Regions from separate parts of the Macrococcus brunensis genome, predicted to be linked through region 2. Evidence: riboswitches for the same ligand, from Rfam matches in the RefSeq annotation. Region 2 holds a riboswitch; each other region holds the start of a gene.
What was found. Region 2 has a riboswitch for S-adenosylmethionine ahead of MGG13_RS01765 (O-acetylhomoserine aminocarboxypropyltransferase/cysteine synthase family protein). Riboswitches for the same ligand answer to the same signal wherever they lie in the genome.

Region 1 (10,927 bases), 560 kb from region 2:
CTGCCATACCTGATCCGAAAGCGAAACCATGGGTACCATGTTCGATATCAGCGATTAACGTTTCAAGTGCTGTACGTGTCGGGTTTTTTGTACGTGAGTACTCATAGCCTTGGCGAAGGTTGCCGATACCATCTTGTTTATAAGTACTTGTCTGATAGATAGGGGCGTTGACTGAAGCTGTAAATTCATCGACTGTTTTACCGCCGTGAATCATCATTGTTTTTTTCTGCATTATAATTCTCCTTTAGTTTTAAAGATTTGCTGTGAAATGTAGCGATCACTTGCGTCAGGGAAGATGACGACAATGTTACCTTTGATATGTTCTGCTTGTTTAAGAGCGGCAACCATGGCAGCCCCAGATGAACTGCCGACAAGTAAACCTTCTTTTTGTGCGAGGTCTTTGACCATCTGAAAAGCTTCATCGTCTGAAATAGTTTCAATGGCATCAATCAGCTCACGCTTCAGGAAATCCGGCCATACTTCTACACCGATGCCTTCAGTTCGATGCGCACCGCTTGGTCCGCCGTTTAAAATAGAGCCCTCCGGTTCAACAATCACTGTACGTGTATGAGGTTTCAGGCGTTCAGCGAGTCCTGTGAAAGTGCCCGCACTGCCTGCGCCTGCAACCATCATTTCGATAGTGCCGAGTTCATCGATCAGTTCTTCGTACAGCCCCGCGTAACTCGCAGGATTATCTTCTGTTTCGAACTGATTGGCGTAGTAAGCGCCTGTCTTTTCAGCATATTCTTTCGCTTGTCTTCTTGCTTCTACCATACCAAGGGAAGAATCTGTATGCACGATATCTGCCCCAAGTGCACGCATGATTTCCTGTTTCTCGACGCTGAATTTTTCGGGCACAAAGACTTTCAGTGTTAAGCCGTGCTGCTGGCAGGCAAGTGCGAGACCGATGCCTGTATTGCCGGCTGTCGCTTCGACGACTTCATTTGTTGCTTCGCCGCGTCGCACAGCAGACTCAATGATGTTCTGACCGAGACGATCTTTAACGGAGCCGCCTAAATTATGCATTTCGAGTTTGGCGAATAGACGAACGCCCTGCGGTAACTGGAACTTTGTCAGTTCTACGAGGGGGGTCTGTCCGATTAAATCAGCAGGTTTCTTATAGCTCTTCTTTTTTAGGACTTGCAGATGTGCAAACTTATTAAGCTGAGTTGCTGAATAACTGAAGCCCTGTCTTTTCGCGATATTTTTCATAACATCTTTAAATGGATAATATTCACGGTTTAAGTCTGCGACAAGATTATCAAATCCGAGATCTGAATAATAACGAATCATATCCTCTTTTTCTTCCGGACTGTTGAATACAGTATCCAATATAATGATCTGACCGTTGCCATTCAATGTCTCAGCATAATTTTTAATAGCTGTTTCTTTTTCTTCGTCCGTCAGGTGGTGAAATGCGAAAGAGCTGATAATCGTATCTGCCTGCTGCGCATTGTAATTAAGGAAATCACCCTGTTCAAATGTCAGACCTGTTTTTTCCTGACCGATTGCTGCCATCTCTTCGCTTGGCTCTACAGCTGTAACGTCCAGTTCTTTAGCGAGCAGCAGTAAAGTTAAATTGCCCGTACCTGGTCCGAATTCAATTGTTTTACCTTTTGCCTGTTTGGCCGCTTCATTCAACATGAAAGGATAGTTCGCAAATACATCTTTATATTCAGGGTCGTTGCCATCGACTGCATTATCGTACTTGTCCGCCCATTGTTCGAAAATATCCATAAAAGCTGGTGACATTCAGTTCACTCCTAAAGTGTATTAAACCTATCAATTAAGTCGGGATTAATATTAACATGAAGTCCCAATGATTACAATGAAATGCTTTGTGAAAAGCCGAACAAAATATTATAATAACTAAAAGTTGAATAAGCGTGAGCAGAGGGAGAGGGGAATGAAAGATGAGAAAAGTAGAAGTGATGCCTTATGATAGTATCTGGCAGCATTTATATTTAGAAGAAAAAAAGAAGATGGAAGCGATCTTCAAAGAGCTGCTGGTCTCGATTCATCATATCGGCTCAACAGCAGTTCCTGGACTGGCGGCCAAACCAGTCTTGGATATCATGATTGTCGTCAAAGACATTGTGCAGGTAGATGATGTAAATGACAGCTTAATGGAAATCGGATATGAGCCAAAGGGTGAGAATGGGATCAAGGGGCGACGCTATTTTCAGAAAGGCGGAGATATGCGTACGCATCATCTTCATGTCTATGCAGAAGGAGATATGAATATTACACGTCATCTTGTTTTCAGAGATTATCTTAGAACGTTTAGTGGCGAGGCGGAGCGATATGGGCATTTAAAATTAGAACTCGCAAAATTATATCCATCTGATATCGAATCCTATATCAACGGCAAGAATATTTTTGTGCAGGTAATGGAAATAAAAGCAATGGACTGGTATAACTTGCAGCATCCAGTATCTTAAAGTTTTCTTAAACTTTCAAGTAAGCCTTGAAGAGTAGACGCTTACATGCTATAAAGACGTAAAGGGGTGGTTTGATGGTCAGTGTGTTAATCGTAGAAGATGAAGTAGAAATTGCTGAGATGATTAAGTTTATTCTGCAGCGGGAAGGTTATGAGACTATTGATCTCGTCCATACGTTTCAGGATGCCTGCAAGCAGTCTCTGCATTACGATGCTTATATACTGGACATCAATCTGCCGGACGGTAAAGGTTATGACCTGGCTGAACGTATTCGTCGTCAGTCAGATGCACCCATTTTATATGTTTCAGCGAATGTAACAGACGAAGATAAACTCACCGGCTTTGCAACAGGGGCAGATGATTATATCACCAAACCATTTAATCCGCTGATTCTCGCTGCAAGAGTGAAGGCGAATATTGATCGTTACTTGAGGGCGAAGCAGCCTATTGATTTCTTTTTTGATGAGCGTACCGCTGAGCTGACAGTTAAAGATAAAGTCTATCATCTGTCGGGGAAACAATATCTTCTCATGCAGTATTTATTTGAAAATCAGAATAAAGTGCTGACAAAAGAAGAGATTTACGAGGCAGTCTGGGATAACCAGTTCATCGATGAGAATACAGTGATGGTACATATCAGGAAACTACGAGAAAAAATTGAAGAAGTACCGAGTGACCCTGTCAGACTTCTCACAGTCAGAAGTGTCGGTTACATCTTGAAAGTGGAACACAATTGAAGACAACGGCGCGCAAATTCACCTGGAAATTTATCGGCTATTTTTCATTATTCTATGTGTTGATCAATTTACTTCTTCTTTTATTGATTGTTTTTTTTATCGTTCGTTCATCGAGTAACATGACAAGCGGAACACTGCAGGCGCAGTCTACAGATACGATACAGAGTCTTATCGACATCAGCAATGAAAAAAATATTACGATTCAGCAAGAACTCTCACAGGCACTGAAAGACCAGGATGGCATGCTTCTCATACGTAATAGTCACGGTGATATCATCAAATCCTTCAATAATCATGAAAAAATCCATACACTCAGCTGGTATTATCTGCAGGGAGTCACGACATGGTCACTGACCGAACAATACCAGGCGGTGCTGATCAACCGCCAGCCGCTGGTTAAAGCCGCTGAATTATTTGATTTAGAAGAGACCGTGGCACTTCATCGCTACATGGATGAACATAATCTGTCGCTTTTTAAGCAGAATATGGAAAAAGATAAACTGATTAAACTCTACGGCAGCTTTAACACTAAAGACGTCGAAGAGAACTGGTTCAAGGATCTCAATAATGATAACTTCAATAAGTATGTGCTGCAGGAAACGATGCATGATGATGATTACTATTTATTTGTAGCAGAAAATCAGAATGCTCGGGACAAAAGAATTATTTTAGCAGAGAACGGTATTTTTATGGATAAAGATTATATGGCCTTTGCTTTAAACTTCCTGCTCTGGTATCTTATTTATTCTTCACTTATTTTCGGGCTGATACTGGCACTCGCTTATTATGTGAGCCGCAACTTTGCACGACCTCTTATCCATTTTGTTGACTGGCTGAGTCAGTTGAGCAGAGGCATCTACCGCGTCCCTGACAATAAGCATATCTACAGAAGGGACCGCATGCGCAGAAAGTACCGGATGTACACCTCTGTAGATGAATCCATCCGTGAATTGACAGAGAAGCTGGATAACGACCGGACTTATCAGAACCGTGTTGCAACGCTGCGTGATGAATGGGTATCAGGTATCACTCATGACTTTAAGACGCCGCTCAGTTCCATTTATGGCTATAGCAAACTCTTAAACAGCGATCTTGACATCAGTTGCGAAGACCGTCAGAAGTTTGCTGAAATCATTGAAGACAAAGCCCTTTATATCGATTCACTGTTAAAAGATTTAAATATGACTTACCAGCTGAAGAATGATCATTTTGAATTTAATAAACAGACGGTCAATGTCGGCGAATATATTCAGCAGTTTATTGACTCGTTCAATCATCCGAATCTGCATGCCGTCAATCAGCTCAATCAGAATGTTAAGCTTGATAAAGAACGCATGAATCGGGTACTGATGAATATCGTCTCTAATGCTTTTGTCTATAATGATGATATTGAAGTCTGGATCAATTCATTTGCTGATGGTAATGATATTGTCATTGAGATCGGCGACAATGGCAAAGGCATCCCGCAGGAAGAGATACCCTATATATTCAATCGCTATTACCGCGGGACGAATACGACAGCCAATAATGAAGGTTCTGGTTTAGGTCTGGCAGTCGCTAAACAGATTGTCGAAAACCATAACGGGCAGATCAGTGTCCATAGTTCAATAGCAGGTACAAAATTCCAGATTAGGCTGCCTCGAGAACTAAATGATTGACGAAACAATCAGAAAACTATATAGTAATCATTAAATAATTCCATACTTATCAAGAAGGATCGAGGGATAGGCCCGATGACATCCAGCAACCTACCGTTTGGCAAGGTGCTAAGTCCTACAGCATAGCTGACAGATAAGATTGCAGAGACATTCCTTATCTTGGAATGTCTCTTTTGTTAAGTGTACGGAAATAAAGGAGCTTTTTTATGGAACAATATGAAAACCGCATTTTAGAATATATTAATCAACATAAAGAAAGTATAATTGAGCTGAGTCATGCGATACATGCAAGACCTGAACTGGGCAACGAAGAGTTCTTCGCGTCAGCGGAGTTATCAAAGCTTCTTGAGGATAACGAGTTTCACCTTGAGCGGGATATCGCAGGTCATGCGACCGGCTTCATTGCGACTTATGCCAGTTCTAAACCAGGTCCTACTATCGCTTTTCTCGCAGAATACGATGCACTCCCTGAACTCGGGCATGCATGTGGACATAATATTATCGGTACAAGCAGTGTGCTCGCTGCCCTCAGTCTGAAGACAGTGATTGACGATATAGGCGGTACTATCAAAGTGTTTGGTTCACCTGCTGAAGAAGGCGGAGTCAATGGTAGCGCGAAAGCAAGTTATGTTAAGGAAGGTCTCTTTGATGATAGTGATGTGGCCCTGATGGTTCACCCTGGCCATGAATCATATCGCACAGTACCGACACTAGCAGTTGATGTCTTTGAGGTGGAGTTCTTCGGCAAGAGCGCACATGCCTCTGAAAGTGCGTTCAACGGCATTAATGCACTGGATATGATGATCAGCTTTTTCAACGGTATTGCACAGCTGAGACAGCATATCAAACCGCGTGATAAAGTCCATGGTGTTATTCTGGACGGGGGTGCAAGTGCAAATATTATCCCGGACTATACGAAAGCACGTCTCTATACACGGGCATTGACACGTGAGCAGCTCAATGGTTTGACTGACAGAGTAGAAGAGATTGCGCACGGTGCTGCTCGTATGGCCGGTGGAACTGCCAAACTGAATCGCATTCAGAATGGAGTGGACGAATTCATTGTGAACGACCGTCTGGATGATTTATTTGAACGCCATGCGAAGAAGCATAATGAACCTATTGAGCATGATGATTTTGGTTTCGGTTCGACTGATACGGGTAATGTGAGTCATGTCATTCCTACCATTCATCCTCATTTGAAAATGGGACCTTCAACTCTTGTCGGTCATACACCGGCATTCAGAGAAGCAGCGGCAAGCCCGGGAGGCGACCATGCCCTTCTGCAAGGTGCACGTATTATGGCGACAATGGCTGTTGAACTGATTACTAAACCTGAAGTTTTAAATCAAATCAAGCAACTACATAAGGAGTAACGAATGAATAACTTTTTATCTAAACGCCCGCTGACTATGCATCAGCTTTATGGCAATCATGTTGTATTTACATCTCGTCCTTCATACGAAAAAAATCCTTGGCTGACAACGGAAGAACATCAGGCCAATATGCTGACGGCAAGGGAATTACTGATAGCGGATATACCGGTGATTCTTCATGAAGCAACGGTTGGAGAAAAGACGAAAACGTTATTGGAAGCAGCAGGTATTGAACTGCCGTCCAATTATCGTACGTTTAAAGATGCGGATAGTTATCATCAGCGGTTGAGAGAAGCAGAAGAAGCGGGAGAGAAGATTTTCTTCCAATATACACATAATGAGGACTACGTGAAACCGTCTACGTACTATGTGAATAAAGATTTATTTGTAGCGCTTAATAATAAAATGAAGCTGTCAGACTGGACGAAAGGCAAATTCCTGCCAAAACGCGACGTGGTACCTGTCAGCAAGCTTGAAGAAACACTCGAAACTTGGCAGTATCCATACGTCATCAAGCCGGGTGATGACCATCCGACTGCAGGTGGTTATGGCGTAATGATCTGCTATAACGACCAGGATCGTGAGAAAGCACTCAGCCGTATTCAGGAAGCAGAAACAGATTCAGACTTCATCATTGAAGATTACATCAAGACAGAACAGAACTATTGTGTGCAGTACGCCTATAGTGATGCAACAGGGCTTCAGTATATCGGTGCTTCAATTCAGGATACGAATGAATATGGCAAGTACCGCGGCAACACAACAGCTCATCATGTACCTGAACAAGTGATTGCGGCTGGCCGTGAGATCATGGAGAACGGCGTCGCTGAAGGCTATCGTGGTATTGCAGGATTTGATCTCCTCGTCGATGATAAAGGTGCTGTCTATGCGATTGATCTGAACTTCAGACAGAATGGTTCGACCTCTATGCTGATTATGGACGAATTGTTGGAAGGCGATTATGAGAAATTCTTCGGTGCATACGCGAAAGTTACAAATGAGGATTTCTACGCCCGGATTTTAGAAGAAGTAAAGGCAGGACGACTGTTCCCGCTTGCTTATTACGATGGTGATTATTTTGAGGGACAGACTGTACCTTCAAGATTTGTTGGCATCTGGCATGGCGAAAAACAAGATGTAGAAAAGCATGACCAGGCTTTTGTAGAATTCAACCGATAAAAATAAGACAGACCGCTGACTCAGCGGCCTGTCTTATTTTTCTTCCATTAATTTTAAAGTGCCGAGTGCACCTGAATATTCGCCGTTCTCGATGAAATAAGGTTTAAAGCCGCGCAGTACCGTATAGTTCATAACAACTTTTTTCAGCAGTTCATTGCTTAGGAACGATGAACCGATGTAAACGACGTACTCAGCGCCGAATTCTCTTGCGGCATGGATGGAAACAGTCGTCACGGTTTCACCGACGGCACCGATAGCAGCTGCCAGTTTATCAGCATCAGTGTACTGGACCGTATCTTTTGTATGCAGCACACGGCCGAAGTTTGCCGCTGTCAGTTCACCCGGAATAGGGGTCTTATCACCTTTATAGATATGTTTAACTTTGAGGTCGATGTCATCACGGTCACCTTTTGCGGCCAGTGCAGTCAAAGTCTCGTAATCTGCTTCCCCGGTCAACAGGTAGCCAAGCCCTTGAATCATACCACCGCCAGCACCAGTACCACCCGCGCGCTCCTGCACTTCTCCTTTAACGTGGTGAATAGAAGTGCCTGTTCCGACATTGGTGAAAATATAATTTTCAAGAGGATGATTCAGCTGTTCAAGAAACGTCTGAATACCTTTAAATGTGGCATCAAATTCAATGCTCTGAAAAGCATCTTGTGGAATAAGGCTCTGGAGATAAGTCGCTTTTCCGCCTGTCAATGCGACTTCAGCATCCGGATATTGTTGCAGCAACTCTGCAACTGTCTCGACTTCTGTAGATAAATACTTCGAAAAAGTACGCTCGCCGTTCTCTTCTTTAACAATTTTAATCAGTGTCCCACCAGCATCTATACCGAATTTCATTTTAAAACCTCTTCTTTTTTGGTTACCATGATACAACTTGCAGCGTGACTTGTAAATTAAGTTCATGATTTAGTATGATGCAGTGCAGTGAAAAAGGGGTATAATCTAAAAAAAAGGTGAATAACGCTGGAGGTTGTGGATTATGGAATTCAATGGATCACAGATTAATATCGTGCAGTATAGCGCAGATTACAGAGAGCAGTTAGAAGCATTCGAGCTGGAAGAGCGTCAGATGATTTATTCTTCTCTGCCGATTCAAGTGCTGGAGGAAGGACTGATGGATCACAATAGACGTCCATGCGTCGTTTTAAATAAAGAAGATCAAGTAGTAGGCTTCTTTGTTCTTCATCAGTATTATCAGCATGAAGGATATGAAACGCCGATTAATGCGGTCTATGTCAGAAGCTTATCTATCAACTCTAAATATCAGGGACATGGTTACGGTACTGAAATCATGATGAATATTCCTGATTATGTACAGCAGGTTTTCCCTGACTTTGAACATCTTTATTTAGTGGTTGATGCAGAGAACCAGGCAGCATGGAATTTATATGAACGCGCAGGCTTCCTGCACTTAGCAACAAATCCTGAGGGACCCATCGGTAAAGAGCGTCTATACTATCTTGATTTATCAGGTCAATATGTTTCTAAATTGCGTCTGATCAAGCAGGATGATACTGTTCTACTTGATAAGGACGGCACTAATGTAGGACAGATTAAGCTGTCAGTGGACGGCAAGGCTGTTCGTATTGAAGAGTTTCAGCCTGCTGATGATGAAGTGCGAGAAAGCGCACTTAGACAACTGGCGACTTATGTCAGAAAACATTATCCTGAAGCGGATCGCATTTTAGTGGATACTGATCAGCCGGACCCTTATTTGAACGTTAATTTCGTGCAGGAAGATTCGGAGGCACCTGAACAGCTGATGAAGCTGATCAAGTATTAAAGAGAAATATTTACTGGTAAATCATGATTATTCTTGTTATGATTTAGGGTGAATAAAAATCGACTGCCTGACGTGAAAGGACGAATTAATAATGAAAATCAGTGAATATACTAAAGAAATGATGAACGAACATTCTTTCATCGATATGGCTTATCTTTATCTCTTAGAAAAAGGGAAGGATCAAGGCTTGTACGATATCATCGATGAATTCAAAAAAATCGGTGATTATAAAGATGAAGAAATTGAAACACGCGTGGTTCAGTTCTATACAGATTTAAATACAGATGGCCGTTTCCTCTCTACAGGAGAAAATATCTGGGGTCTTCGTGACTGGTATTCTGTCGACGATATCGAAGAAAAAATTGCACCGACTGTTCAGAAGTTTGAAGTGCTTGATGATGACGATGAAGATGACGCTAATATCGCGCTTCTTGGTGAAGAAGAAGTCGACGATGAGCTGGATGTTGTCGTAGAAGACGGCAGCGATGAAGAAAACCTTGAAGATCCTGAAGATGAAGATGTTGAAGATGAACTCGATCAAGCGGGTCTAGTCGTTGAAGAAGACGACGATGATTTTGAAGAAGACGAAGAAGAGGAAGAACTCTAATTTCTCTTTTAAGATGATTGACTTATCTTCTAAAAATGATTATTATTTTACTTGGGCTCCTTTAAATAGGACAACGTATAAAATTTACGCTCCCTTTGCGCTTGCAAAAGGAGCGTTTTTTATTTTTTAATTTCAGGAGGTTTATATGACTAAATTTATTTTTGTAACAGGTGGCGTTGTATCTTCACTTGGTAAAGGGATTACTGCTGCGAGCTTAGGGCGTCTGCTTAAAAACCGTGGCTTAAACGTAACGATTCAGAAATTTGATCCTTATTTAAATGTCGATCCAGGTACGATGAGTCCTTATCAGCACGGTGAAGTATTCGTGACGGATGACGGCGCTGAAACCGATCTTGACTTAGGTCACTATGAGCGTTTCATCGATATTAACTTGAATCAGTATTCTAACGTCACAGCGGGTAAAGTCTACTCTCACGTTCTGAAAAAAGAGCGTCGTGGCGACTATTTAGGCGGCACTGTTCAGGTGATTCCGCATATCACGAATGAAATCAAGGCACGTCTGCTCAAAGCGGGCGAAAGCACTCATGCTGATGTCGTTATCACTGAAATCGGTGGTACAACAGGTGATATTGAGTCATTACCATTTCTTGAATCAATCCGTCAGATCAAAAGTGATCTCGGTCGTGAGAACGTCATGTATATTCACTGTACGCTTCTTCCTTACATTAAAGCGGCAGGCGAAATGAAGACAAAACCAACACAGCACAGCGTAAAAGAACTGCGTGGTCTGGGTATTCAGCCTGACATAATCGTTGTACGTACAGAATACGAAATGACACAGGATCTGCGTGATAAAATCGCTTTATTCTGTGATATCGATAAAAATTCAGTCATTGAGTGCCGCGACGCGGACACACTTTATCAGATTCCACTGGCGCTGAAAGAACAGAAGATGGATGACATCGTTGTTAAACGTCTAGGCTTACAGGCTGACGAGGAAGCGGAACTGACAGAATGGACACAGCTTCTTGATACAGTCCGCAATCTGGATGGTAAAACAAGAATCGCGCTTGTCGGTAAATATGTGGCGCTGCAGGATGCTTACTTATCTGTAGTAGAAGCACTTAAACATGCAGGTTACCAGTTCGGTAAAGACGTGGAGATCAAATGGCTGAA
Region 2 (10,927 bases):
TTTTTCAACATCTTGTCTTTCAACTAGTCGCCTTAATTCCTCTGGCAGCTGTTGCAATAAAATTTCTTCACTTCTCATATATAAGCTCCTGACTGTTCAGTTTATCAATAAGCACAAGAACAGCGGGCGCAATCATTTCACTGTGTGCAAGATCAAAATAGCGTAATCCAGTAATTTCGTTATGCTCTACTGCTTGAGCTAGTGAGCCCTTATACGTAAAACATTCGAGTGATACAGTGGCATTCTGAGGATAAGCAGGGCCTTCAACACAGCCGAGATAATGGACTTTATCCTGCTCAAGCTCTACATTCAGCTCTTCTTGAACTTCACGTACTACAGCAGCCAGTGGTTCTTCTCCGTCCTCAATCTTACCGCCGGGTAAATAATATTTCTCGAGTTCTCTTACTTTAACTAACAACAGCTGCTCATCTTTGATATAGACTAAAGCTGCACATTTAATATCCGCCATATGCTTCATCCTTTCTCTTCTATTACAGCGATGCCACAAAAAAACACCAAAGCCTGATCAGACTTCGGTGCACTATGCCTCCACCCAGAATCGAACTGAGGATTCATCATTACCATTGATGTGTTATACCACTTAACTATGGAGGCGCGACTATCTACTAGTCTAATCAAAAACTTACTGATTTTCAATATGATTTTTAAAAAAAGGATGTGTATTGATCAAAACAGCGTACAGGAGAATAACGATGACAAATCCTGCAGTCAGCCAGTTTGAATTAACATGCAGAGACTCAATCACCATCATATAGACACTTGATAATATAGCAATAACACCTGTTGCCTGTGTGATACGTCTACCATTATATCTCGCTTTCTGTTCGTCAGACATTGTATTATAACCGGCCACAAGAAAACTGCCTTTACCCGCCAGCATAAAGAGACCGACGATGAAAAATAAGAGTGCTATTCCAATCATTTCTTTTCCTCCCTTCTATATAAGTCCAGCAGCTCAGAAGGAATATGGCAGTAATCATTCGGATACTTATCCAGATGATCCTGATGTTCTTCTGCACTCGGAATATAATGAGTGAGCGGTCTGACTTCAACAGCTATCCGGTCGCTGTCTCTTCTCTTCTTTATAAATGCAGCCGCCATCTCAAGATGCGTATTATCTTCACTATAGACACCTGTCCGGTACTTCTCTCCGACATCGATTCCCTGCTGATTGACACTGTAAGGATCAATAATCAGAAATAGATTTTCAAGCAGTGTCTCTACCGTTACTTCTTCAGGATTAAATATTGTCTTCACACACTCAGCATAGCCATCGTATGGTCCATCCAGTGTATCACTCGTTCCGTTTGCACGGCCCGCTTCTGTCGTGATAACACCCGGTATTGTTTTAATAAAAGCCTGTACCCCCCAAAGACAGCCGCCTGCCAGATAAATTATTTCCACGCACACCACTCCCTTATCAAAATTATACAGTAAACATAATAGAAGGGCACCTATAGATGCCCTCTGTCTTATTTCCCCGCTTCTGTAAAGTATTCTTCCGCAATCTCCTTAACCCATCTGAGTTTTGCCCACTGCTCTTCTTCTGACAGCAGATTACCTTCTTCTGTTGAAGCGAAGCCGCACTGTGGGCTGATGCTCAGTCGTTCGACAGGTACATACTTTGCTGCTTCATCAATACGTGCTTTGACCTCTTCCTTGTCTTCAAGAGCCGGAAACTTGGAGGTGATGAGCCCAAGGACTACGTGTTTACCACCAGTGACTTTCTCAAGGGGTTCAAAGCCGCCTGCACGTTCTGTATCATACTCAAGATAGTAAGCATGTACATCCTCCCTGCCGAACAGTTCTTCAGCTACTTTTGTATACGGTCCTTCACTTGCCCAGTCTGACTGATAATTTCCCCGGCAGACGTGTGTGTTGATGATAAGGTCACTCGGTGCCTGATGAATGACGCGGTTATTGATGTCAAGCAGTTCTGCTTTCAGTTCATCGAGCGGAATGGAAGTGCCGTTTCCTTCACCATGAATTTTTTTCGCTGTCTCCTCAGAAAGATGAATGCCCCACGAACAGTCATCCAGCTGCAGAACTTTGAGGCCTGCGTTATACAGATCATCAATCACCTGCTTATAAGTCTTGATAATATCTTCTTTCACTGCTTCTCGTGAATCGTAAATGGCTTCTACTGACTCCTTGACACCTGGGCGTGTCAGTTCAACGAGCAGCTGTGCAGGGGCCGGGATTGTCTGTCTAACGGTTACATGGCTGGATGCATGGTCCCGGACAAACTTGAAGTGTTCGACGAATGGATGATTCTCACCTGAAATCTTGCTGACAAATTTGATACTGTCTTTTCTCGTCTCAACATTATGGAACTGATAGCCCTGCTCCAGCAGCTGACGTTCGATCCCATTAAAGCCGAAGAAGAAATCCAGGTGCCAGTAACTTCTTCTGAACTCGCCGTCAGTCACTGTCGTATACCCTAATTCTTCTATCTTGCGAATCAGTGTGATGATTTCCTGATTCTCAACTTCAGTCAGCTGTTGCTGTGTGATTTCACCCTGTTCAAATTGACTGCGTGCTTTTTTCAGATTCTCCGGTCTCAGGAAGCTGCCTACATAATCAAATTTCGGTTGTACTGTCTTATCTGCTGTCATTGTTCATTCCTCCGTTATTTTTAATTGTCTCTGTACTGAGTTCTATATCTAAATTCAACATGTCATATTCCATAGCAAATTAAAAAACCCCACACTCCTTTACTTATTAGTAAAGGGTGAGGGGTTGCCCACGGTACCACCTTTATTCGCGCAGCCATCACTGACTGAGCCTCAGTAAGTACACAGAAGTATACTTTGACGTTGATAACGAGCGCCAACTCTCGGACATCACTTACTTGTTCACACTTTCAGCTTGCAGCAAAGAGGCCATTTTTCATCACAAGTCTTTTGCTTCATTTCACCTACAGAAGCTCGCTGTTGAAAAGAACTTGTCATTACTTTTTCTCTTTTTCGCTTTCAGAATATTAAATTAACGCTAGTATATAAAGACCATTCAGTCTTGTCAACAAGAAATCAGAAAATTTTATATTGTCAAAAAGCGATTGACATTCAATTGCTGACTGTATAAGATAGTGATTAATTAAATACTGCTTATCCAGAGTGGTGGAGGGACTGGCCCTACGAAACCCGGCAACCTTTTCAGTAAGGTGCTAATTCCAGCAGGAATATCCTGAGAGATGAGTCTGTGCGTATGCACTTATCCCCTCCTGGATAAGTGTATTTTCTATTTCAAGGAGGTTTTCAGTTATGACAAATTATCAGTTCGAAACTTTACAGCTACATGCCGGTCTACCTGAGAAAAATGATGCGAATGCTAGAGCACTGCCCATCTATCAGACGACTTCCTTCACTTTTGATGATACTGAGCATGCGGCTAATCTGTTCGGCTTAAAGGAAGCAGGGAATATCTACTCACGACTGACCAATCCGACGACAGCCGCTTTTGAAAGCCGTGTCGCTGCACTTGAAGGAGGGACTGCGGGACTTGCTGTTGCTTCAGGTATGGCAGCGGTCACCTACGCACTGCAGGCACTGGCAGAAAGCGGTGATCATATTGTCGCTTCAAGCAGTCTGTACGGTGGTACTCATACATTACTGACGCATACTTTTCGTAAATACGGTATCAACGTCTCGCTTGTTGATACTAAATGTCCTGAACAAGTTGAGGCTTCAATCCTGCCGCAGACAAAAGCAGTTTTCGTTGAGACTATCGGCAATCCTGAGGGGCATATTGAAGATATCGAGACTCTCGCTGCAATCGCCAAAAAACATGATATTCCACTCGTTGTAGATAATACATTCGCTTCGCCCTATCTTTGCAGACCATTTGATCATGGCGCTAATATCGTTGTCCATTCAGCGACCAAGTTTCTCGGCGGCCACGGGACATCTATCGGCGGTGTCATTGTAGAAGGTGGCAATTTCAACTGGGGCAATGGTAAATTCAAGGGACTGAGCGACCCTGATCCTTCCTACCATGGCCTGAAGTTCTACGAAACATTCGGTGACGTCGCCTTCACTGCGAAAATCAGAACGACTCTTCTGCGTGATACAGGCGCTGCGCTTTCACCATTCAATGCTTTCCTGCTGGCACAAGGGCTAGAGACCCTCTCACTCCGTGTGGAACGTCACGTTTCAAATGCAGAGAAAGTGGCAGCATTTCTGCAGCAGCATCCACAAGTTGAATGGGTCGACTATGCAGGTCTGTCAGGCAGTCCTTACTATGCACTGAAAGAGAAATATCTGCCAAAAGGTGCCGGCTCTATTTTCACGTTCGGCTTGAAAGGCGGCTATGAAGCCGGTCGTAAGTTTATCGAAGCGCTCGAGCTGTTTTCGCTGCTGGCCAATGTCGGTGATGCCAAGTCACTGATCATTCATCCAGCTTCAACAACTCATGCACAGCTCACTCCGGAGGAACAACTCGCAAGTGGCGTCAGACCTGAAACCATCCGTGTCTCTATCGGCATCGAGCATATTGATGACATCCTCCAAGACCTAGAGAAAGGCTTCAGTGCCGTTTAAATGACGATCACGCATACTAACTGCCATCCAGAAACACTGAGTGACCTGCAGCTGGATGAATCATCAGGGAATAATGGAGATATCCGCCTCTTAGTCATCAATCTGATGCCGAACAAACAACGTGCTGAACAGCAGCTGCTGCAGATATTTCACAGTCTCCCTGTCGATATCAGGGTCACGTTCGCTTATATCGATAACCCAGAGTCTGTTAATCCTGCTTATTATGCCTGCCAGTCTTATTATATACCGGCAGATAACGTCAATCCTGAGCAGTTTGATGGTCTGATTATCACAGGCGCACCCCTCGAACACCTTGATTACGAAGAAGTCCGTTATATCAGCACACTTCGTCGACTGACTGACCGGCTGCAGGCAATACCTTACCGTCTTTTTATATGCTGGGGGGCTCTCTTCGCGCTTCATCACTATTATGGCATCGAAAAAAAACTGCTGCCGCAGAAATTATCAGGTATCTATCCATATTATATAACCCAGGAGCATCCGCTGACAGAAGGCCTGGTGCCTTTCTATCAAGTGCCTCAGTCCAGACATGCTACTGTTGAACTGGATACTCAGTCAGAAGTCATAGTTCTGTCCTTTAATGATGAGCTGGGCCCTGATATCATCTCAACCTCTGATTCGCATGACACTTTTGTGCTCGGGCATCTGGAATACGACACTGACACACTGAAAGAAGAATATAGCCGGGACTCACAGAAAAATAATGCCTATATTCCCGCCCATTATTTCCCGGATAATCTACCCTTGAATCAACCCGTCAATCAGTGGTCACATCACGCCAGACAGTTTTATATGAACTGGCTCACCTTAATAGTGAAACATAAAAATGAGCAAACCGGATAAAAAAGACGCGCAAATTAACTTTGCGCGTCTTGTCATATGACTAGCGTCGTCTAGGTGATAAAGCAGCAGGGCCATGTGACCTGATCAGATGAAAAATCGGTGACCAGCCATTGGTATGCTTCAGTGGCGGCAGTCCTCGACCAAGACGGCTGATCTGCTGTTCATAATAAGTCAGGCCTGAGAAACCGCCGAGTGTCTGATCGAGTAACTTGATACCTGTTGTCAGACGTGGAAGCTCTATATCCCGATAAGTGCCGTTGGCCAGGCGATTGGGCAGATCCGGACGCAGCACGAGCGGTCTTGCGATACCGATCATGGCCACATCTGTCTGTGCAAGTGCATCTACCATACTTGTCTTCTTACGGAAGCCCCCGATGACTGCTATCGGGACATCAACTTCTTGACTGATTTTCTGTGCATAATCCAGAAAATAGACTTCACCGTCACTCATCATTTTCGGTTTCTCATAGTCCCCACCTGAAATTTCGACTAAATCAATACCGAGTTCTGCCATCTGTCTGATGACTGCAGTTGATTCTTCTTCAGTGAAACTGTCTTCCCTGAAGTCAGTAGAATTGATTTTCAGACTGATCGGATAATCTTTGCCAAGTGCAGCACGCATTCCCTCGTAGACTTCTACTAGAAACCGCATACGGTTCTCTAAAGTTCCGCCGTACTCATCTGTGCGCTGATTATCACGCGGTGAAAGAAACTGGCTCACTAGATAGCCATGTGCACCATGAATTTGTACACCTGTAAAACCTGCTTTCTTCGCTACTTCAGCAGTTGTGACAAAACGCTGCACAGTATCTTTGATTTCTTCTGTTGTCATCGCCCGTGGTGCATTGAAACCACTGCCGGCCGGTCCTGTAATCGGCACTGCACTTGGTGCCACAGGTTTCTTAGTCATCGACTTCGGACTTTGTTTACCCGGATGGTTAATCTGCATCCAGATATGACTGCCATCTTCAGTGCCGGCTTCTGCCCATTTCTTCAACATCTCTAAATGTCTTTCATCTTCAATGACGACATTACCCGGTTCTCCTAAATAGCGGCTGTCGACCATAACATTGCCGGTAAGCGACATACCGATACCGCCATGCGCCCAGCGACGATAGACATGAATGAGCTCTTCTGTAGGACCATAATCCTTTGTCCCAAGTGCCTCGCTCATCGCTCCTTTATAGAGACGATTCTTAATCGTAATCCCATTCTTCAATGTCAGGGGCTCAAATAACTGTTTTGTCATATCACTCACTCCTTTTGACTTAATTGTACCCGTTACGAGCTTGTAAGCAAACTGAACTGCACGCCTTGACATACAGTTACGATTATTCAGATATATTTTACCACTATGATTTTTAATTTTTATGGTAGTAATATTATTATCATGAATATGTTATAGTTAATTTACACTATGATATTAAATCTATATATTCTATCAAGGGAGGCATGTCTCATGAACTATGTAGGTCAATCTGTAAAAGCCAACTATATCAAAGGATTCGAAAGTATCGGCGGCAACTTACATTTCTACGATGACGGCTTTGAATTTAAACCACATGCACTTAATATCCAGAAGCACAATCCATTCATTTATTACAACGACATTTCATCTGTCTCTAAACGTAATACATTAGGTCTTGTTCCTAACGGGATTCTTGTAAGCACTAAAGACGGTACTGAGCATAAACTTGTGGTTTTCAATCGTCAACACATCATGCGTTTTCTTGATGAAGTTAGATCTTAACAGCAAATTGACCCAAACGGTGACTGTTTGGGTCAATTTGCTGTTAAGACTTTTTTTATCTGACTGCGGATTCAAGTACCTTAAATGTCAATGTTTCTGTATCTATCTCCGCCTGCAGACCATAAGGCAGTATGCATTTCGGCTCATTATGACCAAAGCTCGCGTTATAAAGAATAGGCAGATTTTCATGACCGTATTCCTGCATAATCTTCTGCCAGGATAGTTTGTATTCATCGTAGTAAACATTATTCTGCGGTTTACCGACTATCACACCATTCACGGCATCAAATATACCCATTGCAGCAAAAGAACGCAGCTCTTCTTCTAGTTCATGCGGCTTAATATAGACTTCTGAGGTCTCTACAAAAAAGATAGCCCCTTTAAACTGATCAACTGTCGGAAAGATGGATACACCTCTTAGTTTTGCCAGACTTTCCAGACAGCCACCGATTAAATGTCCCTGCACTTTACCGCTCCCGTTCAAAATTTCATAGCCACTATTTAACATTCTATCACGTGCTATAAATTGATTCTCCGGCTCCCATTTAAGTCCATACTGTCTCATCTGTGCTGCCGGCTTTATTTCTCCTATCACTTCACTACTGAACCAAGTCTTTTTAATGTTATCAACTGTATAATCATCCATCTCAACATTCTCCGCAAAATCAGTGAGGAGTGCCGGACCATAACTGCTTGAGATGCCTGCCTGGTAAAACATCAGATGCTGAACCGTTGTATCAGAATAACCTGAGAATACTTTCGGATTTTTTCTAAGAATGTCAAAATCGATATAAGGTAGCAATCTAATCGATTCATATCCACCGATTGCACAGATAATCCCTTTTACTTCTTTGTCCTGCAAAGCTTGGTGCAAGTCCTGTGCACGTTTTTCAGGATGCTGATAGAGATATTCAATTCCTTTCAATGCATGCGGCATTACTTTCACATGTAGTCCAAATACTTTCTCCAGCCGCTCAATCCCTTGTTCTGTCCGCCATCTGAGATTCTCCTCACCTGCCAAGCCGCTGGATAATGACACTAAAGCTACTGTATCCCCTTTTTTTAATTTTACCGGCTTGATCATCTTAACATCCCCTTTATTTGTTTCATTACATTATACAAAAAAACGCATGCTGTATCAGCACGCGTTGATATTATCTAATATTAATTGTTTTTAGTCTCAGCGCATTCGTCACAACACTGACTGAGGACAGCGCCATTGCAGCCCCTGCTATCCACGGTGCTAGCAGACCAAGTGCTGCTACCGGGATACCGAGCACATTATAACCGAATGCAAAGCCTAAGTTCTGCTTGATATTGCGAATCGTCGCATGGCTGATTTTAATTGCTTCTGGTATCAGTGTCAGTTCACCGCCCAGTATCGTTACATCTGCTGCTTCAATTGCCACTTCTGTCCCTGTACCGATAGCAATACCAATATCAGCTAATGCAAGGGCTGGTGCATCATTGATACCATCACCGACCATCGCGACTTTTCGTCCTGCTGCCTGCAGCTGCCTGATTTTCTCTGCCTTGTCTTCAGGTAGTACCTGAGCAATGACGTTATCAATACCGACAGACTGAGCAATGGCTTTCGCTGTGCGTTCGTTATCACCTGTCAGCATGATGACATCAATCCCCATGTCCTGCATGTCATGAATCGCAGCTGCAGCTGATGCTTTCACTGTATCCTGCACCGCAACGATGCCTCGGATCTGGCCATCAACCGCAATAAGCATAGCCGTCTTGCCTTGCTGTTCATAACGAGCCATCTCATCAACCACATGCGACACAGCAATATTTTGCTCTGCTATCAGTTTGCAGTTACCAATCAGGATACGATGTCCGTCAATCTGTGTTTCAATACCGTGACCCGGTATCGCTTCAAAATACTCCGGTTCTTTTAAAGCGAGCTGCTGTTCTTTTGCATAATCGACGATGGCTGTTGCCAAAGGGTGTTCAGACGCTTTTTCACTGGCTGCCAGGTACTGCAGGGTTTCAGTGTCACCTGTAAAGTCCGTCACTTCTGGTTTCCCTTTTGTCACCGTCCCTGTCTTGTCTAAGACAATCGTATCAATCGCATGTGTCCGTTCTAAATGTTCGCCGCCTTTAAAGAGGATACCTTGTTCAGCTGCACGGCCAGTACCGACCATAATCGAAGTCGGTGTAGCCAGTCCAAGTGCACAAGGGCAGGCAATCACAAGAACAGCGATGGCCGCAACAAGGGCGGGTTCAAATGAAGCAGGGGTCACAAACAGTATCCAGACCAGGAATGTCAGTACTGCAAGGCCGATGACAAGCGGGACGAAATAACCTGAGATCATATCTGCCATACGTTGAATCGGTGCTTTAGATCCCTGCGCCTGTTCAACGACTTTGACGATAGACTGCAGCGCCGTATCCCGACCTACTTTCGTCGCACGCATGGTTATATGCCCGTTCTTATTAAGGGTGGCACCTATCACTGTATCAGTGTCTGTTTTCTCTGCAGGAATCGATTCACCTGTCAGCATCGACTCATCAATCGCTGTGTATCCTTTAACAATCACACCGTCTACAGGTACTTTCTCACCCGGCTTAACAATGAGTGTGTCCCCCACTTTCACTGCTTCGACCGGCATCATCACTTCTTCATTATTACGGATGATTCTCGCTTCTTTGGCCTGCAGACTCAGCAGTGAAGATAATGCACGGGTGGTCTGTGATTTAGCGCGTGCTTCTAAATATTTCCCGAAGAGAATCAGTGTGATCAGTACGGTACTTGTCTCAAAATAGAGATGTGGTTGATACGCTGGCTGCCGAACAGTTTTCACGGCTTCATAGAGACTATAGAAAAAAGCAGCACTTGTGCCGAGTGCGACAAGTACATCCATATTTGCACCACCGCTTCTTAAGTTCTTATAGGCACCGACATAAAACTGCCAGCCGATAATGAACTGCACCGGCACTGCAAGCGCAAACTGAAACCACGGATTCATCATGATGTGTGGCAGATGAATGCCAAAAATGTGCGTCAGCATTGTCAGAAAGAGCGGTAAAGATAAAAGAGCCGAAATAATAAGTTTATATTTTTTCTTTTTCAGCGCCTCTTCTTTTTCATATGCTTTTTCTGCATTGCCTGATTTTGCTTTCGCATCATAACCGAGCTTCTGTATGCGCTGGATGATAGCTGCGTCATCCATATTACCCGGATAATATTCTACGACTGCACTTTCAGTCGTCAGATTGACCGTCGCTGATTTAATTTCCGGCTGTTTATTCAGGACTCTCTCAATACGGCTAGAACATGCGGTGCACGTCATACCCATGACATCAAATTCACTTTGTGTCGCTTTGACATGATAGCCCAGTTTCTCGACTCTCTCAGTCAAATCGTCCACCGTTACTTTGTCACTATCGTAATCAATGGCTGCCTGTTCAGTTGTCAGATTCACTTTGGCATCGACACCGTCCATTTTGTTCAGCACTTTCTCAATTCGTGTTGAACATGCGGCGCACGTCATGCCTTCAATAGGTAAGTTCACTTGTTTCATTATTGACACCTACTTTCCGAATTGTCGTAATACCTTCATCAGTTCATCTATGGATGCTTCTCCTTCACCTTTACGAATCGCATCTGCCACACAATGGTTCATATGACGTTCAGTCACTGAAAAACCGACTTGTTTGAGAGCCGACTCAATCGCACTGATCTGGATTAGAATATCGACGCAGTAACGATCCTCTTCTATCATCTTCTGGATACCGCGTACTT
Region 3 (10,927 bases), 310 kb from region 2:
ATACCGCGGCTCATAAGATAAAAGAGCTGCATAGGATCCACGCGTCCTGCTGATGCTGCGTGTCCTGCTGTTACATCATCTTCATCGATCAACAGGATTGGGTTCGCATCCCCGCGTGATTTCTCTGATAACATGAGTACACGAGATTCCTGCTGAGCATCTGCTTTAGTTGCACCATGTTTGATATAACCGATACCATTAAAGATTGATGATGCGGCATCTTTCATGACACCGTGCTTCAGAATATGACCGACAGAGTTTTTACCATATTGAATAATCTGAGTGGTAAAGTTCAGTTTCTGTTCACCGCGACCGACTACAACAGTTTTTAAGTTACTTGTTGAGTTATCACCCATTAAGTAAGTCGTATTATCGTTGATTGTGTCACCGTCGTTCATCAGACCAAGTGACCAGTCAATCGTTGCATCTTTATGTGCAATACCGCGACGGATAACATGTCCAGTAAAGCCTTTCGCTAAGAAATCAACCGTGCCGTAAGTGATTTTAGCATTATCATTCGCGATAACTTCAGAAATCACGTTCAGTTGTCCAGCTGCTTCTTCTACTGTTGATAAATAGTTCTCGACATAAGTCACTTCAGAACCTGTATCCGCTACAATCAGTAAATGGTTGAAAAGGTTCGCTTCTTTATCATCATGTAAGACAACCATCTGAATGGGTGACTCAATGACCACATTTTTAGGTACGTAGATGAAGAGTCCACCGTTCAGCAGTGCTGCATGAAGAGCCGTTAAACGATGTTCATCGACTTTAACGCCTTCAGTCATGAAGTACTTCTGAACAAGTTCAGAGTGCTCTGCCATCGCAGAATGAATGTCTTTAATGATGACACCCTGCTCTGCTAATTTGTCGTCTACTTTTAGGAAAGCAGGCGTGTTGTTATGTTGAACGTACAGGTTTTCTACCGCTTCAACATCAATGATTGATTTCACTTCTTCTGGCAGAGCGTCTGTCCCGTCAAAAGTATCGCTATCTGTTGCGTGGTAAGTCACGTCAAAATTCCAGCGGTCCAGTCTCGTTTTATCAGGTTTAGGCATATCGATAGAATCTAAACGGTTAAACGCATCTTCACGAATAGCCGTCATCCATGAAGGTTCATTTTTTGATTGTGATAAACCTTTGATTTGTTCTAAGTTGATGTCACTCATTTCAGTTCCTCCTTATTCAGCTGCTTCATCCTGAATGTTTAATTCTTGTTTGATCCAGTCATAACCTTCTGCTTCAAGACGCTGAGCAAGTTCTTCTCCGCCTGACTTAACGACGCGACCTTGCATCATCACGTGTACGAAGTCTGGTGAGATGTAGTTCAGAAGACGTTGATAGTGAGTGATGATCAAGCAACCGAAGTTTTCGCCGCGCATTTCATTGATTCCTTTTGATACGACTTTAAGCGCATCGATATCGAGTCCTGAGTCAATTTCATCTAAGATAGCAAATTTAGGTTCTAACATCATTAATTGAAGAATTTCGTTACGTTTTTTCTCCCCGCCAGAGAATCCTTCATTTAAGTAACGTGTTGCCATATCAGGGTCCATTTCAAGGAATTCCATCTGTTTATCCATTTTTTTAATGAACTGCATTAAGTTGATTTCCTGACCTTCTTCACGACGAGAGTTAATCGCTGAACGTAAGAAGTCTGCATTTGTCACACCTGAGATTTCAGATGGATATTGCATCGCAAGGAAAAGACCTGCCTGCGCACGTTCATCTACTTCCATTTCAAGAACATTTTCGCCATCAAGTAAGACTTCGCCTTGAGTGACTTCATATTTTGGATGACCCATGATCGCTGATGATAGAGTTGATTTACCTGTACCATTTGGTCCCATGATAGCGTGAACTTCACCTTGTTTGATTGTTAAGTTTACACCTTTTAAAATCTCTTTTCCTTCGATTGAAACGTGTAAATCTTTAATCTCTAATACTGATGCCATTTGTGTACCCTCCACGAATTATAATTATTTTAAACTCTTAATAGTTTATAATGATTTTAATTTACAGTCAAAGACTCTTAAATTCATTTACTCAATTATTATAACGTAAATAGAATGATTGTTAAATGGATTGAGACCATTTCATTGAGAATCGTGGTGGAGTGATTGAAAATAAAAAACACTCAGCACAAGGCTGAGTGTTAACTATTAGTTTGCAGCAATAACTGCACCTTTATATTTCTCATCAATAAATTTCTTAACGTCATCAGATTGAAGGGCTTTGACAAGTGCTTTGATTTTAGCATCGTCTTTATGACCTTTCTGTACAGCGATTAAGTTAGCATATGGTGAGTCTTTATCTTCAAGTGCGATAGAATCTTTAACCGGGTTCAGTTTGTTATCAAGAGCGAAGTTAGAGTTGATGATGACCGCATCTCCTTCACCATTGTTAAATGATTTCGGTAAGAATTCAGCTGCCTGCTTGTTGTTGAATTTCAGATTCTTTTTGTTTTCAGCGATATCTTTGAATGTCGCTTTAACCGGGTCTGTTCCTTCTTTTAATTTAATTAAGCCTGCTTTAGTGAAGAATGATAAGAAACGACCTTCTTCAGCTGGGTTGTTTGATACGAAAATTTCAGCGCCATCTGGTAATTCGTCTAATGATTTATACTTTTTAGAGTATACAGCCATCGGTTCGATGTGCACGTTACCAGCTGATTCTAATTTGTAGCCTTTTTCTTTTGTTTCAGTATCTAAGTATGGTGTGTGCTGGAAGAAGTTAGCATCTAATTCACCATCATTTAACAGGCGGTTAGGTGTTGTGTAGTCGTTGATGATCTTGATATCAAGCTTGTAGCCTTCTTTTTCAAGGATTGGTTTAACTTGTTCAAGCAGTTCTGCGTGAGGGGCTGGTGAAGCGCCTACTTTAATTGTTTTATCTTCTTTACCACTTTCCTTTGAGTCTGAACCACATGCTGTCAGAACAACAGCGAATAACAGAGTGAGTGCAAATACTAAAAATTTCTTCATCGTTTTTCTCCTTTGTTTTTTATATTTAACGTTTATCCGTGCGCTTCGCAAGGAAGTCACCGATAAACTGTATTGCAAAGACAATCAGCAGAATAAAGACAGTTGAGACTAAAATCACATCATTCTGACTGCGGGTAAAACCAACTAAATAAGCAAGGTTACCGAGTCCGCCTGCACCGATGACGCCGGCGATAGCCGTTGCACCGACAAGCGAAATCGTCGTGACAGTGATACCTGAAATAAGTGCAGGCATCGATTCACGAAGCAGTACTTTCCAGATCAATGTCCAGCGGCTTGCGCCCATCGCTTCTGCTGCTTCAATGACACCCTTATCGATTTCTTTCATACCGATTTCAACAAGACGAGCATAGAACGGTGCAGCACCGATGATCAAGGCTGGAAGTGCACCTTTAACCCCACTGATCGTGCCCATCAGGACATTTGTGAACGGGATGAGGAGCAGAATCAGGATAATAAACGGAATCGCCCGGAACAAGTTGACGAAAAATGCCATGATGTTATAGAAAATCTTAGCACCTTTTGATTTACTGCGTGACGCAAGGAATAACGCCGTTCCGATAATCAGACCAAATACAAACGTAAAGATGGCCGAGATAATCGTCATATAAAGAGTTTCATAGACTGCGACCCAGACATCCGGCCAGACCACATTTTCAAAGCTGAACATTTCTCTCAGCGTGTCCATCATTGTATTATCCACGTCTTTCCACCTCCGCTTCTACACCATGCACCTTTAACTCATCGAACATTCTCTCGACGTCTGCAGTCAGTGCAGGAACATGTACAATCAAATGGCCGAAAGAGCCGTTTTGCGTATGCTTGATGTTCCCTGCAAGTACATTCGCATCCAGATCGTATTTTCTGATCATACGACTGACAATCGGCTGCCCCGTAGAAGAACCGACAAACTTCAGTCGAAGGATTGCACCTGTCGGATAATGCGCCATGATTTCATCGATAGAGGCTTCGACTTCAGCATCTTTCAGATCGTCTTTGACAAAACGCTGCGTGACGCTGGATTGTGGGTTTTCAAACACCTGCATGACAGGTCCCTGTTCCACGACACGACCATTTTCCATGACAGCGACTTGATGACAGATTTTACGGATGACCTGCATCTCGTGCGTGATCAGAATAATGGTCAGGTTGAGCTGGCGATTGATGTTGACTAACAGATCCAGAATCTCGTCTGTCGTCTGCGGATCGAGTGCACTCGTCGCTTCATCACAGAGCAGGACAGTCGGGTTATTCGCAAGTGAACGGGCAATACCGACACGCTGCTTCTGTCCACCTGATAACTGAGAAGGATAAGCATTTTCACGTCCTTCAAGCCCCACCATACGAATCAGTTCATTGACACGTGCCGTACGCTCCGATTTAGAGACGCCGGCGATTTCAAGTGGAAATGAGATATTATCGAATACAGTACGTGACCAGAGCAGATTGAAATGCTGGAAAATCATACCGATCTTCTGTCTTTTCTTTCTAAGGTCAGTCGGACTGAGTTCTGCTATGTTATCGCCACCGACAACCACATCACCTGTCGTCGGTTTTTCAAGACCATTAAACATACGGATTAGCGTACTTTTACCTGCGCCTGAAAAACCAATGACACCATATATTTCACCTTCGTTGATCGTCAGATTGACATCATCAACGGCAGTAATCGTTCCTTTCTTCGTTGCAAACTGCTTAACTACTTGATTTAACGTAATCACTTACGTACCTCCTTTAAATGAATAAAGCGTCTTTCCCGTAAAGAGAAAGACGCAATGAGTTCATCGTCTCTCATCTTCTAAAGCTCATGCTTTATGTGAATTGGCACCATGTCATAAGACGGTTGCCGGGCTTCATAGGGCACATCCCTCCACCACTCTTGATAAGAGTTATATTCAATTGTTATACATATTAGACTACAATATTTAAATCGTCAATACTTTCCGAATAATTTCATAAATATTTGTGACAGATTCGAATCGGTAGACTGTCTCCACAACTTCATCATCTTTGACAATGAGAAGAACAGGGACACTTATCAACTGATAATTCTGCGCCAGAGACTCCGCAAAATTTAAATCTACTTTCATGATATTGACTTCAATCAGCTCTGGAATGATATCTATCATGCGCTCTGCAACTTTACAAGTGCCACAGAGCGGCGTGTAGCCGAATATCACATAATCACCAGACGGGGCTGAAGGCAAATACTCGCTGACTTTCATCTTCTACTTCCAGACCTTTCACTTCAAACTCATGTTTCATTAATTTTTTGGCAAGGTAATCAACAGGACAGCGGCCGACTTCACCATAAGTCGGATCGATATAGATATGCTTACATTCACTTAAATGACGTTTGAACCAGCTGCGAATGTTCTTTCCAGCTTTATCAGCATCGGTCATCACGTAGACATTATGACCTGTCAGTTCATCGAGCATTTCATCCATTTTACTGATTCCCATCGTGCCGTTCGTGCAAATAATATGTACAGGTTCAGATAAAACTTGTTGTAACTTTTTCTTGTCAGACTTGCCTTCCACAACTATGACTTTACTGATTACAGACATCTCATCACCTTTTCATATGCAATTATAAAAAAAATCCTTGATAAGAATCTTATCAAGGAAATTATAGCATTTAAGCGTTAATCATTTCATCATATTGAGCTTGATCAAGTAACTCATTTAATTCATCGTCACTTTCAGTCTCAACTTTGATCATCCAAGCATTTTCGTATGGAGATTCGTTAACGAATTCTGGAGAATCTTCAAGTTCGCTGTTTACTTCTACAACTTTACCACTAAGTGGAGCGTATAATTCAGATACTGTTTTAACAGATTCAACGCTACCGAAAGGTTGTCCTGCTGAAATTTCATCGCCAACTTCTGGAAGTTCAACGAATACGATGTCTCCAAGTTCTGATTGAGCGAAGTCAGTAATACCGATTGTTTTTACGTTTCCTTCTGATTTTACCCATTCGTGATCTTTAGAATATTTTAAGCCTTCAATAGTTGCCACAAAAATCCCCTCCTAATAATGATTACACTCTAATAATGACATAGCATGACGGGTTATTCAACTTTTTTTATAGCCAAATCTGACGATATTGTTCTTCCTTGAATCCAAGTGTTATCTGCTTCCCGTTAGTCGCAAGGGGTCTTTTAACAAGCATACCGTCCGATGCAAGCAGATTTAATTTTTCTTCCAGTGATAACGTTTCCAATGTTTCTTTTAATTCAAGCTCTCGGAACTTGGCGCCCTGACGATTGAATAACTGATCGACATCAACACCTGTATCGTCAACCAACTTCTTGAATTCAGCAGCAGTCGGTGTCAGTTCAACAATATTGACCGGTTCAAAACTGACACCATGCTCCTGAAGAAATTGAGCTGCTTTTCTACATGTTGAACAATTAGGTAACTGATAAAATTTTAGCATCGTCTTCCTCCATACAGTAAGATAAAACAATAGTACCAATATTTTGACAATAGAACAAATGCTTCTTAAGCTCATCGTTTATTTTTTGAGTGATGATGGTATATACTAAATACAAATACAAAAAGGAGCATGACTATGAGAACAATAAGTCAATATGCAGAATTCGAAGAGATTATTAACCAGGATGAACAGATTATCGTAAAATTCTTTGCTGACTGGTGCCCGGATTGTTCAAGAATGGATTACTGGATTGATCCAATCGTTGATGAGTACCACGATATTACATGGTATAAAATTAACCGCGACCAAGTACCTGAAGCAGCTACAGAAAATGATGTCATGGGCATTCCAAGCCTTTTGATCTTTAAGAATGGCGTAAAACAAGCGCACCTGCACTCAGCCAATGCGAAGACACCTGAAGAAGTTAAAGCATTCTTAGCAGAACATATCGAAAAATAAAAGCCGGCTATGCCGGCTTTTTTCATTAGAACTCACTGATTAAGTTACTGTTTTTACGTGGCTTGTCTTCCAGTTGCTCAGGCAGTTCTGTCAAATACACTAATCCATAGATCATTTCATCATCATGAATGCCAAGCGCTGCATTAAACTTAGGCTCAAACATACTGGCCGGTGTCTTGATACAGCTGCCGATTCCTGCGTCAAAGAGCAGTAACGATAATGTCTGCATATAGCCCCCGATAGCGAGCACGTCTTCAAGGCGCTGTTTCTGTCTGCGGTCTACCGGACCTGCAATAATGAGTATACCACCGAGCTTTTGAGCCATCGCCGTAAAAGCCTGTCCTTTTTCATTATCATTTTTAAAGTTGACTTCAGCAAAGAGTCGCCCATATTCTGATAAGCGGTCTTTTTTCACCCATATAATGCGCCATGGTTCACGCATACCATGGTTAGGCGCATAAGCTGACAGCTCAATCGCCTGCTGAATCTGTGCATCCTCAAAATAACTATCTTGCTCAAATTTCTTGATACTTCTTCTATTGATAATAAAGTCTTGAATAGACATGAGAAAAGCCCTCCCCTAGTTGATAACTATTATCAATTATAGAGAAGGGCTATTATTTTGTAAATGCTTACTGATAAATCTCCATCAGTGCTTTCAGCTGCTGAACATGAAGCTGTCCCGGAGCTGCTTCCTGACCGATATGGCCATAAGTCAGGGCAGAGCCAAATGCGCCTCCTGCCAAACGGCTGAGTTTGCCTTGTTCACCCATCGCTATTCCGACGATGTGATGATCAGAGTCTTGCTTTGTTTCGTAGACAGCTGTCAGAAGCTTAAGGACATCTCGCCCGTCTTCAGGCATGACCGCAAGCTTACTGTAATCCACATTCAGCTGCTGCATATGCTGATAAAGAGCTTTCATTTCCTTTAAGCTAGGGGTGTGATCCATCTCGTGATGAGAAACCAGCACCTGAATACCTTTGTCATGCGCCAGTTCAATCAGTTCGTTACGTAAATCTTCATACAGGAAAAGTTCGATATCAATAATATCGATACCACCCGCTTCAATAATGGAACGATTGAGTGCGTAGTATTCATTAGGTTCGAGCTCGCCTTTACCCCCCTGGCCATGTGTGCGATAAGTAAAGATGATAGGCAGATTACTGAATTTCTCTTTTAATGTTTGCAAGTCTTCCAGATAATCTGAAGTCTCTTCTCCGCCACATAAATCCGCTCTATACTCGATAATGTCAATAAAGAGTTCATTATCTTCTACTTTTTTGTACAGGTCTTCCCACTGGTTCTTATCAGCGGATAAGGTCACCACTATTTTAGATTTCACATTCACTTTGTCCATAACGTTCCCTCCGTTCTCATTATAAATATATACCATTCAAATACATGAAGTAAACGAATAAAAGAGCTCTGAACTAAGTTCAGAGCTCTGATCATTTTATTGTTGATTGACATAGTTTGTCGGATCGACTGAGTACTCATTGCCGACCCCACCTGCCATGCGCTGGAAATGCAGATGCGGTGCAGTAGAATTACCTGTGCTGCCTGATAAACCGATCTGCTGCCCTGCAGAGACAGATTGTCCTGCAGAGACATTCAGTGAATTCATGTGCATGTACCACTGGTAATAATTGCTGTTCGCTTCTTTAATTGTAACCTGGTTACCACCACCGTAGTTACTCCAGCCCGCTTGAATAACCGTGCCGTCAGTCAGAGAGTAAACAGGTGTATTCACAGGCATATCATAGTCAACACCATAATGTGCCCCGCCGCCGTAATATTGACCGTATGGCTGCATTTTACTATAGCTCTTCAGCCAGCTGCTCGTTGCTTTTGCGTTATCAGTTTGAGCTGTTTCAGCTGTCTTCTGTGATGAAGAAGCTTGAGATTGTGGTTGAGTTGCGTTTGCTTGTGTTGAAGCAGTGTTTTGTGTTTGAGTTGTTGGTCGGGCTGCAGACTCATTATATGACTGAGCTGAAGGACTTACGTTTGTATGGCGTTCAGCCACTGGTTGTTCTGTTTTTTCTTCATTGACATTCACAGAAGTCGGAATCTGAGTCATATTCACATTACGGCTCGGCTGCGTAATATCGTAGCCCTCTTTTTCGATTGATTGATAAGATTGAGATGCTGAATAGTTATTATCCGGAATAAACATTTTCAGTTCGCTTTTCGGGAAATAAAAATAATGCTTTTTATTATTGTGATCTGTTAAATAGAAATACCATTCTTTATCATCAAACATACTTTGGTCCCATTTACCATCTTTAGTATGGTGATAATCTCCTTGCATATCTTTTGTATAGTACGAACCGTATTCATATGAATATCCTTTCACGGCCTCGTGAACGATTTCATCTGCCTGAACGTCATAACCTCCTGCTGAATAAAGTGCGAATCCTACACCAAGAGCTGAAGCTGCCATTAATTTTTTCATAAGTTCATTTCCTTTCGAATTTCGTGATAAATTAACTTTAGCAGTATAACAGTTTGAAATAAACACATGTAATTGCTTTGTAGCCATCTCTTAAAATCGTAACAAAGCCGTTAAAAACATAACAACAGAATGACAAGCTGTAATTATTCAGACAATAAAAGTATAATAAGTATACTAAAGGAGAGAAGGAGACATTTATGGATTATTATCATATGGTTGATGTTGATAGATTGGAAGCATTTACTAAAATAATTGAAAAAATCGATCAGCACATCCCTCGTGAATTCACTAAAATGGAAGATTATGGAGGTGTTAGCTATGTCGTACCTCACTCCATCTATCCACCTGGTTACCACTGTACGCCTGAAAAACCATTACCGTTTCTTTACGTTGTCGCACAAAAGAAACATATCGCCATCTATCATATGGGTCTCTATGCAGATGTTGATCTTCTGAAATGGTTCCAGGATGAATATGCTAAGAGAGACCCCACTAAACTGAATATGGGAAAAAAGTTGCATTCGCTTTACGAACGTTAAAAAGATTCCTTACGATTTAATAGGTGAACTTGCTGGCAAGATGTCTGCAGAGGAATGGATTGTACGTTATGACACCATGAAAAAAAGCCGCTCATAATGAGCGACTTAAGTAATGGAGACGGCGGGAGTCGAACCCGCGTCCAAAGATCCTGCAGTTAATACTTCTACGTGCGTAGTCACATTATTGTTTGTTCGCCAGCAAGCTGAGAATGGACACCCGACTTGATGGCTAGCCCGATTGATCTCTTCTGTTCAGACTCCAGGCGGAAGTGAACAGCGTATCCTACTTAAGGTTGAACCTCTACATCAGGCACATAGGCGATGCTTGAGAGAGGTGCAGAGTGCGATTAGGCAGCTACTGCGAAATTGTTTGTTTTGCCAGTTATTATAACTGTTGTGTTGATGACGAAGACAACCCTCCGGCACGCTATACTAACCCAAGTGACCCCTGTCGAATCCGTAACGCCCCCTGGATAGAAAGTTGTTATATTAAACTAGCAACATATAGTGTAACAAAATGAAGAGTGTGATGCAAATAACTTGCATCACACTTTTTTAGTATCTTCCTTTCATTGCACGATCTACTTCGCGCTTAGCTTCTTTCGCTTTTAAGGCATGACGTTTATCATAATCTTTTTTACCTTTAGCGAGTCCTAGAAGCATCTTGCAGTAACCGTTCTTGATATAGAGTTTTAAGGGTACGAGCGCATACCCCTGCTCTCTTGTTTCTCCGAACAGTTTATCAATCTGCTTACGCTTGAGCAACAGTTTACGCGTTCTAAGCGGATCGTGATTGAAACGGTTTCCTTCTTCGTAAGGCGCAATATGCATGTTGTAGACATACATTTCACCTTGATACACACGTGCATATGAATCACGTAAGTTCGCACTGCCCCGTCTGATAGATTTGATTTCTGTCCCTTTCAGTTCAATGCCCGCTTCGATTGTTTCTTCTATCGTATAGTCATGGCTCGCTTTTCTATTCTGAGCGAGTGTTTTGCCGTCACCTTTTGGCATACTTTCACCTCTATTTC

Region 1: it holds a riboswitch for S-adenosylmethionine, as region 2 does, so the genes downstream of both, MGG13_RS10060 (M20 family metallopeptidase) here and MGG13_RS01765 (O-acetylhomoserine aminocarboxypropyltransferase/cysteine synthase family protein) in region 2, are expected to answer to the same signal.
Region 3: it holds a riboswitch for S-adenosylmethionine, as region 2 does, so the genes downstream of both, MGG13_RS03440 (methionine ABC transporter ATP-binding protein) here and MGG13_RS01765 (O-acetylhomoserine aminocarboxypropyltransferase/cysteine synthase family protein) in region 2, are expected to answer to the same signal.

What each region holds. Positions count from the first base shown of each region.
Region 1 is NZ_CP092179.1:1,890,165-1,901,091, reverse strand. It holds gene MGG13_RS10090 (bifunctional cystathionine gamma-lyase/homocysteine desulfhydrase) at 1-232, opposite strand, end outside; gene MGG13_RS10085 (PLP-dependent cysteine synthase family protein) at 232-1,146, opposite strand; partial or broken gene MGG13_RS10080 (class I SAM-dependent methyltransferase) at 1,291-1,644, opposite strand; gene MGG13_RS10075 (GrpB family protein) at 1,914-2,441, shown strand; gene MGG13_RS10070 (response regulator transcription factor) at 2,516-3,178, shown strand; gene MGG13_RS10065 (sensor histidine kinase) at 3,175-4,836, shown strand; SAM riboswitch class I at 4,880-4,976, shown strand; gene MGG13_RS10060 (M20 family metallopeptidase) at 5,043-6,212, shown strand; gene ldmS (L-aspartate--L-methionine ligase LdmS) at 6,216-7,391, shown strand; gene coaW (type II pantothenate kinase) at 7,425-8,237, opposite strand; gene MGG13_RS10045 (GNAT family N-acetyltransferase) at 8,380-9,183, shown strand; gene rpoE (DNA-directed RNA polymerase subunit delta) at 9,275-9,790, shown strand; gene MGG13_RS10035 (CTP synthase) at 9,936-10,927, shown strand, end outside.
Region 2 is NZ_CP092179.1:325,481-336,407, reverse strand. It holds gene MGG13_RS01795 (hypothetical protein) at 1-78, opposite strand, end outside; gene MGG13_RS01790 (NUDIX hydrolase) at 68-469, opposite strand; tRNA gene MGG13_RS01785 (tRNA-Thr) at 545-615, opposite strand; gene MGG13_RS01780 (DUF3784 domain-containing protein) at 644-943, opposite strand; gene MGG13_RS01775 (peptide-methionine (S)-S-oxide reductase) at 940-1,425, opposite strand; gene MGG13_RS01770 (5-methyltetrahydropteroyltriglutamate--homocysteine S-methyltransferase) at 1,494-2,636, opposite strand; SAM riboswitch class I at 3,126-3,221, shown strand; gene MGG13_RS01765 (O-acetylhomoserine aminocarboxypropyltransferase/cysteine synthase family protein) at 3,285-4,559, shown strand; gene MGG13_RS01760 (homoserine O-acetyltransferase/O-succinyltransferase family protein) at 4,560-5,423, shown strand; gene MGG13_RS01755 (NADH:flavin oxidoreductase/NADH oxidase family protein) at 5,464-6,672, opposite strand; gene MGG13_RS01750 (PH domain-containing protein) at 6,883-7,173, shown strand; gene MGG13_RS01745 (S66 family peptidase) at 7,229-8,257, opposite strand; gene MGG13_RS01740 (heavy metal translocating P-type ATPase) at 8,328-10,715, opposite strand; gene MGG13_RS01735 (metal-sensing transcriptional repressor) at 10,716-10,927, opposite strand, start outside.
Region 3 is NZ_CP092179.1:632,217-643,143, reverse strand. It holds gene sufD (Fe-S cluster assembly protein SufD) at 1-1,169, opposite strand, end outside; gene sufC (Fe-S cluster assembly ATPase SufC) at 1,182-1,955, opposite strand; gene MGG13_RS03450 (MetQ/NlpA family ABC transporter substrate-binding protein) at 2,163-2,984, opposite strand; gene MGG13_RS03445 (methionine ABC transporter permease) at 3,010-3,705, opposite strand; gene MGG13_RS03440 (methionine ABC transporter ATP-binding protein) at 3,698-4,723, opposite strand; SAM riboswitch class I at 4,791-4,891, opposite strand; gene MGG13_RS03435 (thioredoxin family protein) at 4,928-5,227, opposite strand; gene MGG13_RS03430 (toprim domain-containing protein) at 5,187-5,570, opposite strand; gene gcvH (glycine cleavage system protein GcvH) at 5,641-6,021, opposite strand; gene MGG13_RS03420 (Spx/MgsR family RNA polymerase-binding regulatory protein) at 6,089-6,442, opposite strand; gene MGG13_RS03415 (thioredoxin family protein) at 6,578-6,901, shown strand; gene MGG13_RS03410 (nitroreductase family protein) at 6,927-7,466, opposite strand; gene aroD (type I 3-dehydroquinate dehydratase) at 7,534-8,259, opposite strand; gene MGG13_RS03400 (M23 family metallopeptidase) at 8,356-9,354, opposite strand; gene MGG13_RS03395 (DUF1801 domain-containing protein) at 9,552-9,893, shown strand; RNA gene ssrA (transfer-messenger RNA) at 10,004-10,363, opposite strand; gene smpB (SsrA-binding protein SmpB) at 10,449-10,910, opposite strand; gene rnr (ribonuclease R) at 10,921-10,927, opposite strand, start outside.